4 regions of the Mammaliicoccus sp. D-M19 genome follow, and region 4 is predicted to be linked to each of the others. Evidence: riboswitches for the same ligand, from Rfam matches in the RefSeq annotation. Region 4 holds a riboswitch; each other region holds the start of a gene.
What was found. A riboswitch is a leader RNA that binds a small molecule or an ion and turns the genes downstream of it on or off. The one in region 4 is predicted to bind S-adenosylmethionine.

Region 1: linked by a shared signal. The riboswitch ahead of metX (homoserine O-acetyltransferase MetX) and the one ahead of LQ675_RS08430 (M20 family metallopeptidase) in region 4 are both predicted to bind S-adenosylmethionine.
Region 2: linked by a shared signal. The riboswitch ahead of LQ675_RS04055 (hypothetical protein) and the one ahead of LQ675_RS08430 (M20 family metallopeptidase) in region 4 are both predicted to bind S-adenosylmethionine.
Region 3: linked by a shared signal. The riboswitch ahead of LQ675_RS02925 (methionine ABC transporter ATP-binding protein) and the one ahead of LQ675_RS08430 (M20 family metallopeptidase) in region 4 are both predicted to bind S-adenosylmethionine.

The regions. Positions count from the first base shown of each region.
Region 1 covers NZ_JAJNHW010000009.1:67,066-72,289, reverse strand. The annotation lists gene LQ675_RS13270 (DHH family phosphoesterase) at 1-1,371, opposite strand, end outside; gene LQ675_RS13265 (DUF2232 domain-containing protein) at 1,386-2,303, opposite strand; gene metX (homoserine O-acetyltransferase MetX) at 2,385-3,353, opposite strand; SAM riboswitch class I at 3,425-3,526, opposite strand; gene LQ675_RS13255 (AzlD domain-containing protein) at 3,593-3,919, opposite strand; gene LQ675_RS13250 (AzlC family ABC transporter permease) at 3,916-4,560, opposite strand; gene LQ675_RS13245 (YceI family protein) at 4,973-5,224, opposite strand, start outside.
Region 2 covers NZ_JAJNHW010000001.1:780,969-786,192, reverse strand. The annotation lists gene LQ675_RS04070 (ABC transporter ATP-binding protein) at 128-1,852, shown strand; gene LQ675_RS04065 (RrF2 family transcriptional regulator) at 1,977-2,357, shown strand; gene LQ675_RS04060 (NAD(P)/FAD-dependent oxidoreductase) at 2,429-3,319, shown strand; gene LQ675_RS04055 (hypothetical protein) at 3,362-3,580, opposite strand; SAM riboswitch class I at 3,655-3,754, opposite strand; gene LQ675_RS04050 (PepSY domain-containing protein) at 3,886-4,515, shown strand; gene efeO (iron uptake system protein EfeO) at 4,755-5,224, shown strand, end outside.
Region 3 covers NZ_JAJNHW010000001.1:574,670-579,893, reverse strand. The annotation lists gene LQ675_RS02965 (universal stress protein) at 1-182, shown strand, start outside; gene aroD (type I 3-dehydroquinate dehydratase) at 295-1,032, shown strand; gene LQ675_RS02955 (nitroreductase family protein) at 1,162-1,701, shown strand; gene LQ675_RS02950 (thioredoxin family protein) at 1,753-2,073, opposite strand; gene LQ675_RS02945 (arsenate reductase family protein) at 2,215-2,568, shown strand; gene gcvH (glycine cleavage system protein GcvH) at 2,636-3,016, shown strand; gene LQ675_RS02935 (toprim domain-containing protein) at 3,120-3,524, shown strand; gene LQ675_RS02930 (thioredoxin family protein) at 3,481-3,804, shown strand; SAM riboswitch class I at 3,834-3,940, shown strand; gene LQ675_RS02925 (methionine ABC transporter ATP-binding protein) at 4,017-5,042, shown strand; gene LQ675_RS02920 (methionine ABC transporter permease) at 5,035-5,224, shown strand, end outside.
Region 4 covers NZ_JAJNHW010000003.1:66,808-72,031, forward strand. The annotation lists gene ldmS (L-aspartate--L-methionine ligase LdmS) at 1-985, opposite strand, end outside; gene LQ675_RS08430 (M20 family metallopeptidase) at 982-2,169, opposite strand; SAM riboswitch class I at 2,229-2,328, opposite strand; gene LQ675_RS08435 (GrpB family protein) at 2,372-2,914, opposite strand; gene LQ675_RS08440 (S-ribosylhomocysteine lyase) at 3,052-3,519, shown strand; gene LQ675_RS08445 (DoxX family protein) at 4,035-4,385, opposite strand; gene deoB (phosphopentomutase) at 4,385-5,224, opposite strand, start outside.

The DNA of each region.
Region 1 (5,224 bases), on a different contig from region 4:
ATAAACAAGTAATGGACTTGAGATGATACTTTCGCCTCGACGATGGTGGTCAATAACGACTTTTCTATTTGCTTTATTAAGCAAGTTCTCATCAATTACAAGTTCAGGTTTATGTGTATCCACGACAACGAGTGTTGTACGAGGTGTCATTTCATGCCAAGCTTCTTCTGATGTAATAAATCTTTCTTTCAAATCAGGCTTCTCGTCTATTTCAGCCATCACACGTTCTAATGTACTATCAATATCCGAATCGTTTAATACAATATATGACTCAAGATTATTCATCTTCGCAATACGTGATACACCGATTGCTGCACCGATTGCGTCCATATCTGGTGATTTATGACCCATAATGATCACTTTGTCGCCTTCAATTAAGATATCTCGTAACGCATGGGATATCACACGCGCACGTACTCTCGTTCTTTTTTCCATCGGGTCAGTCTTACCGCCGTAGAATCTCACGTTACCATTACTATTTTTAATGGCTACTTGGTCACCACCACGGCCGAGTGCTAAGTCTAAACTTGATTGTGAAAGTTCACCTAGCTCAATTAAGTTCTCACTACCTTCACCAATACCGATACTCAGTGTTAATTGGTGACCGATGTCTCTTGTCTTATCTCTTAAATCATCTAATAAGTTGAATTTCAACGTTTCGATATCTTCTAATATACTCTTGTTTAATAACGCTATAAATTGATCAGCACTATAACGTTTAATAAACAATTGATAACGTGATGACCAGTCATCTATAACACTTGTAATCAGACTATTGATTTCTGAACGTTGAGAGTCATTCATGTTCTGTGTAATTTCATCAAAGTTATCTAAGAAAATAGTTGCTATGATTGGTTTTTCATTTTCATATAATTCATATACACGGGAAGATTCAGTAATATCAAACAGATAAATAGACTGTTCATCTTCAGTATAAGTGACTTTATATTTGTATGATCCTTCTTCAATCTCTACTTCTGAAGTATTTTCTAATCTTTTTAAGATATTCGGAAATACTTCGTTAATTGGTTCGTCTAAAACGTCTCGTTCTAATCGTTTATTAACAAAATTATTAATCCATTCGATATGGTCATTTTTGTCTAATAATATGACGCCTATTGGTAAGTCACTGACTGCACTTGTTTTACTTTTCGTAATTCTACCGGCTAAACTCCCAATATATAAATCTAATTTCAAAAAGCTCTGTCTAACAAAAAATATGCTTACTGCAATTAGAATTATCGTAGCAACCGTCGAAATAATCGCCCAAAATATTGAATTAAAAAAACTGAATACGACTAGCACCAAAGCTAATATCATCATAATAATGTACGGAAATATTAGGGCTTTTTTAACAGATTGACGGTTCATAAACTCACCTCAATTTACTTTTTTATACGTTGTTTCAAGTTAAACCAAATATCCATTAATCCGAATAAGTACGCAAATGGTTTAAATATAAATGCCAATACAAAGATGATGACACCTACTATAATTGGTAATTTTTTAACTTTTACAAATAAATGGAACAACGATAATGCTTGTATAAATATAACCCATTCTAACACAAATTGTAAGTTAGTGACTATGCCATACGCCACTACATTATCTTTCGTGACAAACAAGCTCACAAGTACTGTAATCACAAAAACGAATGCAACGCTTCTGTTGATTTGCCACATAAATAATGGTCTGAACACAGGTGTTGCGACTTTGAATTTTCTTAAAATCGGAAACGTCACAACTAAATTCACAAGCACAAATAAGAATACCCATAATACTATATACCCAGGAATGCTCGCTTGTAATATTTCTAATGAAACTTGTAAAGATTCTTCAATTTCAGTTGTTATATTACCACCCATTTGAAAATACGACACTAATACATCATGGTACTGATTAAAGAACTTGCTCGTTAAAGGTAAGTTTCCCGTAATTTGTAAAATTAACACACTACCTATCGTTAAAATACTCATAAATGTTGTCACTAAGTACAAAATACGTTCTTTAGATGTACGCTCAATAAGTAACTGCCCAATAAATACACTCATAAAAATAACAAGTGTCATGGCAGTTAATAAGAATACATGATTAAATAACACAGTTGCACATAACGTTATGACAACCGTCACAAAAAAGGACGGTTTAGAGCGATACCAAAGAATCGTTCCTGGTATCGTAATAAATGGTATGATCAATATTGCTAATAATGGTACAAAGTTTATAATAGCGGCACTTAGAACTAGTATAAGTGTTGCTATGATTGTCGCTTTTATATCGACTTTAAAAGACAAATTTTTCACTTCCCAATCTAAATTAAACATCTTTCTCTATTTTACAGATTTTTATCCTTTAAAACAATGTAGGTGACTTTTAAGTTGATATCAGCGTGCTTTAAATTTATATAATTTTAAGAAATGATAAACGTTAGGTGCCCAATCTCCAAAATTCAATAAAAACCCATCATGGCCCACGTTGTCTGGCACATAGAAATGTCTATGATACTTAAAGAATCGACCTAAAGCTCTCACTTGGTCATCTGGATATAATAAATCATCCGCAAATCCTAATGTTAATACTTTCGTTTCTAGTTGAAGTAGACGTTCCTCAACATCATCTCGTCCTCTAAATATGTCGTGACTGTCTAAAACATCTAACAATGTTAAATAGCAGTCTTTGTTAAATACTTCTTTAAATTTATTGCCTTGATATTTTTGGTAGCTTACAACATCATCTGCAGAAAATCTTGATTCGTAATCTTTACTTGAACGATACGTTAAAAAGCCAAGTTGTCTTGCGATGCTTAAACCATCTTGTCCGTTCATATGAATGACTTGTCTTGCAATCTCATTAAACGCTCTACTATATGATGAAGTCTTCTCTGTAGCAGCTAATATGACTGCTTTTTTCACTTCAATCGAACCGTCATAAAGCATTTCTAACGTTTGCATACCACCTAAAGAGCCACCAATTAATACATCAATTTTTTCATAGCCAAATTGTTTCAATCCTAATATGTTTGCTTTCGCAACATCTCTCATCGTCAAATGTTCCGGGAAATTTGGAGTATTCAATCTTGAACTTGATCCATAAGGACTGCCAATTACATTAAATGTTATAAATTGATAATCATTAATTGAAAGGTAACCGCCATCTATAATTTCACGCCACCAACCTGCATGCTCATCATCACCATATGTTAAATGGTTGCCTGTTAGCGCATGACAAACTACAACGAGTGGCTGGCCTTTATAACCCACATACTCATATTGAAGTTTCAAGTTATCAATCACTTCACCAGATTCTGTTTCAAAATGTCCAAGATCTACTATGCCTGTTTCTCGAGAAATAATCACATTAAAACCCCCCTCTTATTTAAATTGAAAGACTTCTTACTCGTCAAAGAAGTAAGAAGTCCTCATCATCCTTATTATGCGAGTATACTCGTTGGTAGTAGCACCGTATCTATTATGACCGGTTGCTGAAGTGTCGTCGGGCCAATTCCCTCAACTTCTCTGAATAAGCTTTGCTATGTAATTTATATTAAGAATACTAGAAATGAGCATTTCTTTCAATAAGTTAACGAATGAAATTAAAAGACTAATCTCACAATCGCCATAATAAACATACCAGCTATAACTGTAATCGTTAAACTTTTAAATATGAGTGCTATTAGAATTGTTGGTATCGCGACTATAATACTCTCAAAATTTAACGTAAACCCCGCATTGCCTTCTTGATTTAACATGCCTTCTAGTATTAATGCCGTAAAGAGACATACCGGCACATATTGTAACCACTTGATCACACTTTCAGGTAAGTCCGCTTTTGATAACAATACAAATGGAGAAACACGGATAATCCAAGTTAAAACAAAACAACTTATCGTAATTAAAATTAAATACATCGATATACTCATTTATCAAACACCACCCCTACGACAGAAGCAATAATTGTCGACACAATAATGGATAAATAAGTTGGCATAAATAATGTCAGAATAAGCATGCATACAATCGTTAATAATATTAAATAAAGATATACTAAGACTTTGCTTTTATGTATCGTTTCAAACTGAGCAATTAATAAAAATATAAACATCGCTGTTAAAGCATAATCGAGGCCAAACATTTCAGGTTTAGGTATTAAGTTACCGACTAAACCGCCAATAATAGATGTGACAATCCATAATAAATAAGCTGAAATATTTAAACCATGCATCCAAGTCGCATTGAGCGATTTCTCTTTCACATATTTCGTAATCGCAACACCGAATGACTCATCCGTTACAAGTGTGCCTATTCCTATATTCGACCAAAAACCATTTCCTTTAAATGCTGGGACTAAAGCCAAACTTTGAAGAAACATTCTTGAGTTAACAAAAAATACCGTCAATAGAATTGCTGAAATAGGGGAGTGGATGGCGACCAACGCACATATAATAAATTGAGCAGCACCCGCATAGACAAAAATAGACAACAATGCAATTTCCAAAATAGATAAACCAGATGAAATACCGACGATACCAAAAGCTAATGCAACACTAAAGTATCCAAGCATAGTTGGTATACAATCTTTAACACCTTGAAGGAACAAACCTTTATTCGTAATACTCGTACTTGTCACAACGATGCCTCCAATCTACAGTTAAAGGTAAGTCTAACGTTTGTCTAACCTCAATCTTACTTACCTCTAAAGAATTTTAATATGTATTAGTTTTATCATACCTATATTACTTTATCAATAACACTTGATTAAATATTCGGAAAATAATTAATCAATTTGATACTGGATTAATCATTTGGGCTTAGATGGCCATAGATGATCAAGTCTTCGTGCGTTATACCTTGATTTTGTACCTTAGCGCACGATATCTCTCAGTCTTCGTGCACTTATATTTATATCTCAAACCATATAAAAAACAGCAGAAATTCAATTGAATGAATTTCTACTGTTTGATTATCTATATAAATTATTCACTTAAACCGAATTCTGCACTTGCCTCGAATTTAACATCTCTACCGATCATCACGCCACCAGTTTCTAATGCTTGGTTAAATGATACGCCGTATTTTTCGCGGTCGATTTTACCAGTTACTGCGAAACCTGTTACTGTTTCACCATTTAATGGGTTTTTACTTACGCCGTTGAAATCAACGTCAAATGTTTCTTCGTGTGTTACGCCAGCGATTGTTAAATCACCTGTAATTGAATCTTCACTGAT
Region 2 (5,224 bases), on a different contig from region 4:
TCCGCATCACCTCATCCTCCATTTTATTTCGGTTGCAAAAACAATTTCAAATAAATTCTTAAAAAGTGCAGAAAAAATATAATTCTATAGTATAATTAAATTTGGTCGAAATTTATTTAGGAGGTCCATTATGAAAGAATTCTTCCAATATTATAAACCCTATAAAGGATTGTTTTTCTTAGATTTTGGTTCGGCTGTTTTCGTAGGTATTCTTGAATTGGTGTTTCCACTTATAACGAGTATATTTATTGACCAGCTATTGCCAACTAAGAATTGGAGTTGGATTGTGATTTTTGTTTTTCTTTTATTATTCATATACGTTGTTGAATCTGTATTAAAATTCATCGTGACGTATTGGGGGCATAAACTGGGGACTAATATTGAAAGAGATATTCGTAATGAGCTTTATGAGCATATTCAAAAAATGAATTTTGGATTCTTTGATAACCAAAAATCAGGTAAAATCATTGGACGATTAACGAACGATTTAATGGATATTGGAGAAGTTGCTCACCATGGACCTGAAGATGTGTTTGTAGCTGTGATGACGCTTGTGGGTTCATTTGTCATTATGTTGACGATCGATGTGAAACTTGCGCTTATTACGTTCTGTGTTGTACCGATTATTTTTGTATTAACGATTTACTTTAATCAAAAGATGTCAGGTGCTTTTAAGAACTTATTTAGCAATGTTTCAAGATTTAATGAGCTTATTGCTGATAATGTTGGTGGTATGCGTCTTGTACAAGCATTTACAAATGAGGGTCACGAATTAACAAGATTTAAAAAGGTCAATGATAATTTTAGAGCGACAAAATTAAAAGCATATTCATATATGTCTTGGAACTTGTCAATTAGTCATATTGCTCAAAAATTAACGTTAATCTTTGTGCTGATTTTAGGAAGTTATTTTGTATTAAATGGGTCGTTGTCATATGGTGGATTTGTAGCATTTATTATGATTACAAATCTGTTATTTAAACCGTTAGAGTCTATTAATATGGTTATTGAACTATTTCCTAAAGGTATTGCAGGATTCAAAAATTTTAAAGAGATTGTCAATATGGATCCAGAAATTAAAGATAATGACGATGCTATCGAATTTATAGATGAACCAGATACAATTGAATATGAAGATGTATCATTCAAATATTCAGAGAAATTAATCTTAAATCAGCTTTCTATCAAAATTGAACAAGGTGAAAAAGTAGCACTTGTAGGACCGAGTGGGGGAGGTAAAACGACAATTTGTTCGTTATTACCAAGGTTCTACGACCCGTTACAAGGTAAGATTAAAATCAATAATCGAGATATTAAATCTTATAAGTTGGAATCATTAAGAAAACAAATTGGTGTTGTACAGCAAGATGTATTTCTTTTCGGTGGAACATTAAGAGATAATATTATTTATGGTAATTTAAATGCGACAGAAGAAGAAATTAATTACGCAGTTGACCAAGCACAATTAAGAACGTTTGTAGATGAATTGCCAGAAGGTTTAGATACTGTAGTTGGGGAACGCGGTACAAAATTATCTGGTGGACAAAAGCAACGTATTTCAATTGCGAGGATGTTCTTGAAGAATCCGCCAATTATTATTCTTGATGAAGCAACAAGTGCTTTAGATGTTGAAACAGAAAATAAAATACAATCAGCATTTAAGAATTTATCACGTGGTCGAACTTCACTGATTATTGCACATAGACTGAGTACAATTAGACATGTCGATAGAATTGTATATATCGAACAAGGTCAAATTCAAGAAATGGGCAGTCATGATGAACTCATGGATAAAGGTGGTAAATACAAAGATTTATACATGTCACAGTTTGAACAAATTGATGAATTTTAACATTTTGCCAGAGATCTTTTTGAAGAAAAAGGTCTCTGCATTTTTATATTTTGAGCTAAATAATAGACTTTCATTTCAAAGCTGTTATTATAGAGTGGTAATATCTATGATTAAGAGGTGTAACATGAAGATTTCTAAAGGATCAGATTATGGGTTACATGCATTGGCATATTTAATTGCTAAAAGAGATCAACAACCCATCAATGTTAAAAGTTTATCTGAAACGTTAAATGTATCTGTAACATATTTATCTAAAATATTAACGCAATTAGTAAAAGCAGGTGTTATTAAATCTGCATCTGGTGCAAAAGGTGGTTATTACTTAGTTAATAATTGGGAAGACATAACTGTCTATGATATTATTACAGCAATTGATGGTCATCAAAGTACGCTTGAAGATAGTTTTGATCACGGTCCTGAATGTAAAATACAAGCGATATTAACTTCAGCTGAAGATGAAATGACGCAAGCTTTGAAAAATAAAACTTTAAAAGATTTAATGTAAGTTAAATCTTTTTTTTATCTATAAATTATAGATATTACGACTCTATAATAGTTATGAAAGGTGGAAATACCATGTTTGATTGTATCGTAATAGGTGGAGGGCCAGCAGGATTAGCGAGTGCACTCACGTTAGGAAGAGCTTTAAAGAAGACATTAATGATAGACAATAATAATGCGAGAAATAAAGTGACACAGCATTCACATGCATTTTTAACACAAGACGGTGTAAGACCAGAAGAATTGAGAGCTAAAGGAGAACATGATGTTGATCAATATGATGATGTAACACGTATCAATGACACGGTGTTAAACATATTGAAAGAAGAGCATTATTTTATTGTTGAAACAGCCAATCAACAATATAAAGCTAAAAAAATTATGGTATGTACAGGATTGCGAGAAACATTACCAGAAATTGAAGGTTTAAAAGAAAGTTATGGCAAATCTGTCTTTTATTGTCCATGGTGTGATGGATATGAATTGAGACATAAACCATTACTTGTAGCTGTTCAACCTGAACATGTGAAACATATGGCGATGCTTATTAACAATTGGACAGACGATATCGTTATAAGTAGTCGTGATTTTTCATTATTAACTGAAGAAGATAAAGCGTTTATTGAAAGTAAACATATCACATTAGTAGAAAGCGAAGTAGCTGAATTTAAACATCATAAAGGACAAATTAATGAAGTTATCTTTAAAAATGGTGAACGAATCAATAGAAGCGGTGCAATCATTGGTGTAAAGTGGGATACTGATTTTGAATTTTTAAAAGGGCTCAATATTGAAAGAGAAGACAACGGAAAAATAAAAATAAACGAGTTAGGTGAATCATCTGTACCAGGATTGTTTGTAGCAGGAGAGAGTAAAGATTTCATGGCATCTCAACTTATAGACGCAGCAGCAAATGGTAATCAAGTCGCAAAATTTGTAGCAATGCAAATCATTATGGAATCATAAAAAAGGAGTAGGACGAAAAATATAGTCCTACTCCTTTTTTGCTTATTTTTTAGTTATTTTAATATTAATTTCAAAGTCACCGAATTGAACATTTTGATGTTCAGAATCTGAAGTTGGTTGAAGTATTGTGTTCTCAACTCTGCATAACTCTTGGATTAATGAGTTCTTCTTCTGGGTCTTAGCTATTGAGCCTGAAAAGCTTTTTGGTGGATTTGCCTTTAATTCTAATAGTTCTGATAAAATATCGTCTCTTGTTCTCATACTTATTGCCTCCTAATTTAATAGTTACAATAAAACAGCTCATCTTAAGATTAAGAAGAGCTGTTTAGAGAATCTTCTTATCTTTCAAGTTAAACTTGTTGGATTTAGCACAGTACATACGCCTGTTGCTGAGGTTTCATCGGGCCAATTCCCTCCGCCTACTCTTAATAAGACTACGAGCTATTTTATTGTTTCTTAATCATAACGAATTAATTGTATTTTGTCTAATTTTAAAAAGTTAAATGTTTAAAAAGTTTGAGATGGTCTATATATTAAATGAATATGAAGCATAGGAGGAATAGAATATGAAGTATAAAATGCTTTCTTTATTATTGTCAGCAGGTATCGTGTTAGCAGCATGTGGTAATAGTGACGATGATAACAATGATAAAAAAGATAATCAAAATGATGAAAAAACTGAACAAACAACTAAAGAAAATAGTAACGACGATCAAAACACAGATGATGATCAAAGTTCTGACAAAGCAACTGAAAATACAGTTAAATGGGAAGACGTTAAAGTCTCTCCAGAAGATGCTGTAAAAGCTGCACAAAAAGAATCAAAAGGTGAACTTAAAGATTTATCGTTTGAAAAAGAAACAGGTGATTGGAGTTATAAAGTTGAATTAGTTGATGGAACAAATGAAAATAAAGTACTGATAAATGCAGATGATAAATCTGTTACGAATGTTGAAAAAGAACAAGAAGATAGTGATGATAATGACCAAACATTCAAATTATCAGATGTCGCTAAATTTGAAGATGCACTCAAAGTAGCACAAGACAAAGCTAAAGGTGATATAAAAGAATGGTCACTAAGTGAAGATAACGGAAAACTTGTTTATTCTATTGAATTAAAAGAAGGTAATAAAGAATCAACAGAATTTACAATTGATGCTAAATCTAAAGAAATTCTCGAACAAGAAACAGATTAATATATTAATAGGCATAGGATAATTCATTTTATCCTATGTTTTTTTGTGCTCTCTTAATGATTATCATTCTCAATTAATGATTTCAAAGAAATCCTAAAAAAATTAAGGTTTCTAAATACTATAAGTACAGACTTATATTTGTATTTTTCATGAATTCTATAAAATTTTTATTGACTATTACACATTATAGGCATAAATTAAAGATGATAATGATAATCAATTAGATGGGGAGTGTTATGATGAAAAAGTTAGCAACAACTTTATTAGCAAGTACTTTAATTTTAACAGCGTGTGGGAATAGCGCTGATAAGAAAGAAAATGAAGATAAAAAAGAAACAAAGGAAACGAAAAAGTCTGAAAAAGCGGATTTCTCAAAAGAAACAAAAGCTTATAAAGATTTTACAACTGAACAATTGGATAAATTCTTAGCGGATACTGAAAAATTCGTTGAAGCGGTTAAAGCAGACGATATCGAAAAAGCGAAAGAAATTTATCCTACAGCTCGTATGTACTATGAAAGATCTGAGCCAGTTGCTGAAAGTTTCGGTGATTTAGATCCGAAAATTGATGCACGTTTAGCAGATATGAAAGAAGAAAATAAAGAAGACGAATGGTCAGGTTATCACAAAATTGAAAAAGCACTATGGGAAGATAATACTACTAAAGATATGGCACCAGTTGCTGATCAATTATTAAAAGATACGAAAGA
Region 3 (5,224 bases), on a different contig from region 4:
ATAAAATTGAATTTGCGAAAGGAAATCCTAAAACAGAATTAGTGCATAGAGCAAATAGTGGTGATTTTGATATTATTGTGTTAAGTAATAGAAAAGCAGAAGACACAGATAAAATGGTATTAGGTAGTGTCAGCCATAAAGTAGCTAAAAGAGCTAAAATTCCTGTATTAATTGTTAAATAGTAAGAGTATATTGATTTAAGTAATAGATTTCTTGAATCATCATGCATCGTTTCATAGAAAAAAGTCCTCGACTCATGTAAAATGAAAATAGAAGCATATTGGAGGAATGACTATGACTGATGGACAAAAGAAAGCGTTTCCGTATATCGTTGCAACGATTTCATTAGAAACTCAAGATGATATTGAAAAAACAGTGCAAGAACTCAATGCTCACAAAGATTCAATAGATATTGTTGAATTTAGAGCAGACACTTTAAAAAATACTTCAATTGAAAACATTAACGAAACATTAGAGCAATTTAAAAGTGCATATCATGATGCGCCAATTTTGTTCACTTATCGTTCAGTAGGACAAGGCGGTCATGGTGACTTTGATCATGAAACATATTACAAGATTATGCAAGATATTATATGTAACAAAAAAGCTGAATACGTCGATATTCAACTCGATACGTATGAAGATAATCTTATGAATTGTATTACAAAAGCTCAGCATCATGATGTTAAAATTATTATTTCACATCATGACTTTAAGTCGACGCCAGATGTTGAAGAAATGTTTGTCACATATGAGAAAATGGCAGAGTTAGGTGCGAATATTGGCAAGTTAGCCGTGATGCCACAAAATGAACGTCATTTATTATCGATGTTAAATGCTATGAATAGAGCTTATCATAAGTTGGATATTGATGTAATCGGTATCTCGATGGGTGAATTAGGTAAGATGACAAGAATTACTGGTGGTATGTTTGGATCTAAATTTACTTACGGTTTTGTTGGTAAAGAAGCAGCACCAGGTCAAATTCATGTTAAAGATATTAAAGAGCAGTTAGCTTTATATCAAAATTAATCACTGCATTATGCATAATAATTATGAAGCGAGTGTAGAAATCTTTTGAGACAATTTTAGATTTCTATCTCGCTTCTTTATTTTATGATACAATTGATAATAATTATCAATGAATTAGGAGTGTAAATAATGGAATTAAAGAAAGCGATTAAAGAAAGAAGAAGCGTCAAAAATTATGATTATGAAATGTATATAGACGAAGAAAAAGTATTTTCTTTAGTTGATTTAGCAACATACGCGCCGAACCATGGTATGAGAGAACCTTGGAGACTTGTGTATATTCATAAAAAACAAATTCCTGAATTTGCTGAAGAAGTTGCTGAATCGGCATTTGTTAATGATCCAGCTAAACAAGAAAAATATATTAATAAAGTTACTAAAGTTGGTGGCATGTTTGTCATATTGTCAAAACGAGACTCAAGACAAAAAGAAAACCTTGAAAATCAAATGGCAATCGGCGCATTTGTACAAAACTTAATGTTATTAATGCATGATGAGGAAATGGGCTCATGTTGGAAAACACCTGCATTTATCTTTAATCCATCATTTAGAAAAACAGTCGGCGCTCATGATGATGAAGATGTATGTGGATTTTTATATTTAACTGAAAAAGATTCAAGTGTTAAAGTGATGGAAAGAAAAAATAAATCATTAATTACTGAATGGTAAAAAGAAAACCCACAAATGAGTTCGTGAGCGCAATTGTGGGTTTTAATATGATTATTTTAAGTTCTCAGCTAAGAATGCTTTAACATCTTCTGGTGTTTTTGCATTTGCTGAATGTAAGTGTGCAAGTTTTTCGTTGTTTTTAAATACTAATAAACTTGGAATACCCATTACATCATTTTCAGTTGCTGCTTCAGGAACTTGGTCACGATTAATTTGATACCAATTGTATTGATTGTATTCATCAATAATTGGATCGATCCATTGATTCATTCTAGTGCAATCTGGGCACCAATCTGCGAAGAATTTAACGACAACTGGTTCATCACTTTGTGTAATCTCTTCAAATTCAGCATATTGACTTATTGTTCTCATATTTATTCTGCTCCTTAGAAATAATGATTATAAGGTAAGTATATCTTATTTCTAATATTTAAAAAAATATTTAACTCATTACTACATGTTCTGTACTAATATTGTTATAATGAAATTAAATAGACATATGGAGGTAAAGACATGATAAAATTTTATCAATATCCTAATTGTACAACTTGTAAAAAAGCAGCAAAGTTCTTAGAAATGAACGGTGCCAGTTTTGAACCGATTGATATTACTCAATTAACACCAACAGCTAAAGAATTAAAAGATATCATTGATGGTACAGACATCAATGTAAATCAATTATTTAATACTCGAGGCGCTAAATATCGCGAATTGGGATTAAAAGATAAAATGGATGATTTATCAGACAACGAAAAGTTTGATTTATTAGCATCTGATGGCATGTTAATTAAAAGACCTTTAGCCGTTTTAGGAAATAAAGTGACACTTGGTTTTAATGAAGACGAATATCGTCAAACTTGGTTATAAAAATAGTTGCTTGAATAATGGCTTTATGTCATGATTATAATTGAATTACATATAGGAGGGGATTACTTTGACAGTGCCTAGTGAGTTAAAATATTCAAAAGAACATGAATGGGTAAAAGTAGATGGAGATATCGTAACTATCGGTATTACTGATTTTGCTCAATCAGAATTAGGGGACATTGTGTTTGTTGAGTTGCCAGAAGAAGGTGACGAATTAACTAGTGGAGATTCATTCGGTAGTGTAGAATCTGTTAAAACAGTTTCTGAACTATATGCACCATTATCTGGTAAAGTCGTTGAAGTAAACGAAGAACTAGAAGACAGCCCTGAGTTTGTTAATGAATCATCATATGATAAAGCTTGGATGGTCAAAGTTGAACTATCTGATAAAGCTCAATTAGATGAATTATTAGATGCAGACGCTTATAGTGAAATGATAGGTGAATAACATAACATTAAACTCCACGATACTGATGTGTCATGGAGTTTTTTTGAAATATTTATTATGAAACTGAACAGCAATACTATCTCATTTGTAGAAGGTGATATTCATGGCGATGATTAAAAAGATTATAATCGTAGAAGGTATTTCTGATAAAAAACGAGTGGAAGAAGTATTAAATGATCATGTTCATATCATTTGTACCCATGGAACGATGGGTGTCGAAAAAATGGATGAGCTACTTGAAGAGATATATGGTTCTCAAGTATATGTCTTAGTAGATCAAGATAAAGAAGGTAAGAAAATTAGAAAATGGTTTAAGAAATATGCAAGTGAAAGTCAGCATATTTATATAGATTCTACATTTTCTGAAGTAGCGCGCTGTCCAAGACAATATTTAGCGAATGTGTTAAACTATCATGGATTTATTGTTAAGAATGATTTTGTATTGAAAGGGAAGTATCGTTACCATGAAACACACAGAAATATTGAACGATATATACAAGCATTTTGATAAAGATATCCATTTATTATTTGGATATACGCCAACATGTGGAACGTGCAAAATATCAGAACGCATGTTAGATATTGCAAACCAAGTGACACAATTACCTATTAATAAGTGTGACTTGAATTTTTACCCAGAATTCTGTAAAGAATTTGAAATCATGTCAGTACCCGTACTTTTTATCATGCATAAAGATCAAGTTATCCGTCGCATTTATGCCTTTCAGTCTGTTCCGTATATTGTAGAGAATATTCAAAAAGTTATTGACGATAAAAACTTATCATGATAGTATGAATTTAATTAAATACGTAATAACTCTTATCAAGAGTGGTGGAGGGATGTGCCCTTTGAAGCCCGGCAACCGTCATATAAATATGAAATGGTGCCAATTCACAAAAAGTGTTAACTTTTGGAGATGAGAGAAAGACAATTTTTGACGCCTTTCTCTTATTTTAAAGAGTGAGGCGTTTTTAATTTAGAGATTAGGAGGCAGCAGATTTGATCGAATTAAATAAAGTTGTTAAAACTTTCAAAACAAAAAAAGGTAACATAACAGCTGTTGACCATGTTGACTTAAACATAGATAAAGGAAGTATATATGGTGTAATTGGTTTTTCTGGTGCAGGTAAAAGTACGCTTATACGTATGTTTAATGGCCTAGAAACACCAACTGAGGGAGAAGTAATTGTAGACGGTGCGAATATCGGTCAATTATCAAAGCAAGACCTCAGATTAAAAAGACAAAAAGTAAGCATGATTTTCCAACATTTCAACTTACTTTGGTCTAGAACAGTTAAAGATAACATCGCATTTCCATTAGAAATCGCTGGTGTATCTAAAAGTGAAATTAATGAGAGAACAAAGGCACTCATTAAAAGAGTTGGATTAGAAGGACGCGAGAATGCATATCCTTCACAATTATCAGGAGGGCAAAAACAAAGAGTTGGTATTGCCCGTGCACTAGCTAATGATCCACATGTCTTATTATGTGACGAAGCAACAAGTGCACTCGATCCGCAAACTACTGATGAAATATTAGATTTATTAGTAGATATTAATAAAGAACTGGATTTAACTATCATATTAATCACACATGAAATGCATGTCATTAGAAAAATTTGTGACCACGTAGCAGTCATGGAGAACGGTAAGTTTGTTGAAGAGGGAGAAGTTATTAACGTATTTAATAACCCTCAAACTTATGTTACACAACGATTCGTTAAAGATGATCTTAAAGCAGATGATTTACAAAGAACTTTACATGACTTTAAGAAAGAACAATCAAATGGTGAAATTTGGAAATTAAACTTCGTTGGTGGAACAAGTTCTGATCCAGTGTTAGCGAAAATTATAAAAACTTATAATATCGATATTAACGTTATCGAAGGTGACGTTAAATTAACTCAAAATGGTACATTTGGACATATGATCGTTCATTTACCTCAAGGAGATTATTCTAAAGAAGCAATTAAGCAAGAATTGAATAATCTAGGCGTGAAAGTAGAGGTGAACGTAGGTGAATAAATCATTTGGAGATATCATAACAGAAATGGTCACGATGCCTAACGTACGATGGGATGCTGTATGGGAAGCATTGTATGAAACGTTATATATGACGATTATTTCTACAGTATTTACTTTAGTATTTGGATTAATCTTAGGAACTTTACTATTTTTAACATCAAGAGGAACATCTAAAAGTTCAC
Region 4 (5,224 bases):
AATGATAACTTAGAAATTTATGAAAACCTTCATGCAAGCGATCTTTAAGTAATAACATGCTTGTTGAACCATTTTGTCTGAAGTTTAAATCAATCGCATATACGTCATGGTTTTTATCTACTAGAAGATCAAAGCCCGACACTCCTTTATAACCATATTCAACACCGTTTTTCATTATTTCGTATCCAGCCTCAATCACGCTTTGTGGTACATGATTCGAATTAACATTACCATTGTAGAAGCCATATTCATCTGTAAGCTGTTTTACAGCACCTATATATTGTATACCCGTCTTTTCACTATAGACGTATTGAACACAATAATTCTCAATTTCTTCGATAAATTGTTCGATGATAATGTATTTTGTATCTGATGCTTCTTTAATTCGATTTGTTGCTTTCTTTAAATCCGCTTCATTATAACAAATCATTACACCATACCCACCTGCTGTAGGTAATTCGTCTCCCGGTTTAATGACCAATGGTAAATCCCAGTTTTGAATAGCTGCCTCAAATTCTTCTGCTTTCACAATTTCTCGTTTCGGTAAATATTTACCACCTGTCCATTGTTCAATTTTCGATTTATTATTTAAATCTATAAATTTAGGTTTATAAACTGCATATTCTTCATCTTTACATAAATGTTGACCATGTATATATTGGAAGAATATTTTTTTATTTTCAGCAGTTAACTGTTGTAGTAAATGTTCATATTGCGTTCTATCTTTAAAAGTATATATATTGCTCGGAATATCCACATTTACTAACTTTAAAATTCTTTTAACATTATCTGTTAAACATGCTTCATGAACGATCATGGGCATGTTACTAATAATCATTTCTCTTGCTGTTAAAAAATTAGATTGTGCTTCTTCAGCTTTTAACCAAGGATTATCTTCATAAGAAGGTCTCGCATTATATACAATATCTTCTTCATATAAATCTCTTAACGTTAAATTGAGTGGTTTCCTATATTCTTTTTTCATAACAAGTTCTCCCTTAATGTTTGATGATGCTCAATGATTTCATTTCTAAGGGATACATTCTCTATAAGTTCTAATCCCATTGAGGCCAATATTTTAGCACCATTAATTAATGCCTTATCGCCCTTTGTACTTGCAGCAGCTTGGCAAAATTCTTTCGTATGGCCCACTAAATTAGATGGTCCAATTTTAATGTGTGGGTGTATAGTCGGTACGATATGACTTACATTCCCCGTATCTGTAGAACCAAAACCAAAATCGTCATCAATGACTTCTTCACCAACTTGTTCAGCGTGCTTTCTAAATAATTCGTCTAAAGGCTTATTAATCACGAATTCATTTACACCATTTTGGATTGGTCTTAATTCGTATGTACCACCTGTTTGTATAGCTGCACCTTCAGCTATTTTCCTCACTTTATCAGTAAGGATATCTAATTCTTTACGTGAAGTGGCACGTGTGTAGAAACGTGCATGTGTAAAATCAGGAATAATATTCGCTGCTTCACCTCCATTTAATATAACGCCGTGTACTTTATCTGTCTTTTTAATTTGTTGTCTTAACATGCTCACGCCATTAAAGAAAGATAACATAGCATCTAACGCATTAACCGCTTCAAAAGCATTTTCAGAGGCATGAGCGCTTCGTCCATAGAATTTAACATCAAATACATCTACAGCTAATGAAGGCACTGTCACGTATGTCTCATGGCCAGGATGAACCATTAGTGCAATATCAATATTATCGATAATCCCAGCTTTCACATAAGTTGCTTTAGCACTACCATTAATACCTCCTTCTTCAGCAGGACAACCTAACACGACAACTTTGCCACCGATTTGATCAATCACTTTAGACAAACTGATACCTGCTAACACACTTGAGGTTCCAATAATATTATGACCACACGCATGACCAAGACCAGGTAATGCATCATATTCTGCTAAATATGCAATAGTTGGACCTTCTTTTCCTGAGTCATACGTTGCAATGAAACCTGTCGGATGTTTCGCAATATTCTTCTCTATCTTAAAATGATGATTCTTTAATTGGTCGCTTAATAAACGTGATGCAAATACTTCTTCATTACCTAACTCAGGACGTTCATGAATTTGATGACTCATTGATAAATATAAATGTCTATTTTGTTCTATATAATTAATAATATTTTGCGATAAGTTACTCATTAATGATTCACCTTTCCAATATAAAAGCGCACTACTTTGTAAGGAGTGCGCCAATCGTTCTTTTATCTTCCAGTAACAAACTGCAGGAATTGGCACCTTTCCATTATGGGAGGTTGCTGGACTTCATCGGGCCCTTCCCTCAGTCTCTCTTGATAATTCGTATGAAATTTGAATTTAATTCTAACTGTCTAACTCGGATATGTCAATGATTTGTTGCAATATCATTGGAATTTAAGTACCATTTTTCTGCTTTTTTCTCAAATTCTTTAATCATGCTGTCTTTGCCTTTATAGTACTGTTCACTGTCATCAGGAAATTCAATCACTAAGTCGTGCTTTAGTCGACTATATCTTTCTCTTTCACCATTGAATGTTCTTAAATAATCCCTAAAGGATAATAATCTTAAAATATGTGGGCTACCTTCATCATAAATATGTAAATGGTGAGAAACTGCACCGTATTGATCATATTTTTTGAAATATCGATTACCGATAACACCACGTTCTCCTTTAGATTCATATCCTAAACCTGATAATTCATGTGTAAATTCATCAATCGATTTACTATCTTTTACAACTATTAATATATCTATAATCGGCTTCGCAGATAATCCAGGAATAGCCGTTGATCCTATATGTTCAATGCTGATACTATGTTCTTTCAATAACGACTGTAAATATTTTTTCTCTTCAAGAAAAAGGTGTTGCCATATACTGTCGTATGGGACTACACGTAATCGCTCCATCTCATCACCTAATTTCAGAATAATTTATTAATATTATCTTATAAAGTAACATAGAAAGAAAGTAAAAGAAATCTGAATTGATTGTTTTTTCAAAATTAACTTGATATAATGATGCCGAAATCAAAGGAGGAATCTTCATGACAAAAATGAATGTTGAAAGTTTTAATTTAGATCATACGATAGTAGACGCACCATTTGTGAGACTTGCGGGAATCAAAGAAGGACAAAATGGTGATGTTATTCATAAATATGATATTCGATTTAAACAACCTAACAAAGAACATATGGAAATGCCTGCATTACATTCCCTAGAACATTTAATGGCTGAGAACATTAGAAACCATACAGATAAAGTGGTAGACGTAAGTCCAATGGGATGTCAAACAGGATTTTATGCTTCATTCATCAATCATGACGATTATGATGACGTACTTGCTATATTAGAAGCAACACTTAAAGATGTAGAACAAGCAACAGAAGTCCCAGCATGTAACGAAGTACAATGCGGTTGGGCAGCAAGTCATTCATTAGAAGGCGCACAACAATTAGCAACAGAATTTTTAGCAGAACGCGATAATTGGAAAAATATCTTTAAAGAAGATTAATGAGGAAAGCCCAGGATTCATGTCCTGGGCTTTTTTATGTTGAAATGTCGGTGCGTTGCGGACACTTCTGAGCAAACTTGTTCATAACGGAGTTGTTGTGAACACTTCTCGCCAAACTTGTTCATAACGGGAGCGTTAGTTACAAAACTCGGCTGAAGTGTTACTATGGAACGCCTTAGTTACAAATCTCGGCTGAACTGTAAACAAGGAGCTCCTTATTTGCACTTCTAGCCAAAACTGCTAATAACGACAGCAGTATTTGCACTTCTTACCAAAACTGCTAATAACGACACCAGTATTTGCACTTCTTACCAAAACTGCTAATAACGGCATCACTATTTGCACTTCTCACCAAACTTACTTCTAATGACACCAGTATTTGCACCTTCAGCCAAAACTGCTAATAACGACACCCAACTCCCCAACATTATATTCAACTAATCCATACATCACACTTACCCTCACATAAAAAAAGAGTTTGGGATACGATATCCCAAACTCTTTCTATATAAAAATTACATTTTTCGTACTAGTTTAATCATCACATATTGTAGTGGTAATCTACCCCACAATGCCCATTTTGGTAATTGTTTACCGTTTAATGGGATGTTCTTTTGCGCCATATAAACATTCGCTGGAAATACAGCTAGTAAGAACCATTCGATTAATTTTTTCATTAAGCTACTTGGTTTTTTGATAATTAACATGATACCAAATACGATTTCCATCACACCTGTTATCCAAACAATTGCTTTTTTAAATGGTAAATAGTTTGGAACGATTGCTTCAAAACCTTTTGATCTCACAAAATGCATGACACCTGCAAATGAAAATCCTATACCAAATAATCGTCTAACTATATTCATTACTTAATCCCCATCTCATTTAAATAGCTTTTACCGAATTCAGGTAACGTCACATTAAAGTTATCTGCTATTGTTGCACCAATTGAACTGAATGTATCATCACCTGATAGTTCATGATATTCTTTAATACTTGGACTATACATTAATAATGGTACATATTCACGTGTATGATCTGTTCCTGGAGCAGTTGGATCGTTACCGTGGTCAGCTGTAATAATGACTAAGTCATCTTCATTTAATACTGCTTGTAAGTTTTCTAATCGGTTATCAAAGTCTTTAATTGCATTTGCATAACCTTCTTTATCTCTTCTATGACCATATAATGCATCGAAGTCAACTAAGTTTAAGAAACTGATTCCAGTGAAATCACTTTTCACAACATCGATTAATTGATCCATACCATCCATGTTGTCTTTTGTTCTTATAGCTTTTGTAACACCTTCACTATCATAAATATCATTAATTTTACCGATTGCAATGACATCGTAATCAGCATCTTTTAAAGTATTCATAACTGTTTTACCAAATGGTTTCAATGCATAATCATGTCTGTTTGATGTTCTAGTGAAGTTACCTGGTTCGCCAACGTATGGACGTGCAATAATTCTTCCTATTAGATATTTAGGATCTTTCGTAAGCTCTCTTACTTTCTCACAAATATCATATAATTCTTCTAAAGGAATGATATCTTCATGTGCTGCAATTTGTAGCACTGGATCTGCAGAAGTGTATACAATTAAATCTCCAGTTTCCATTTGATGCTTGCCATATTCATCGATAATTGCAGTACCTGATGCTGGTTTATTTGCAACAACTTTTCTACCAGTAATTGATTCAAT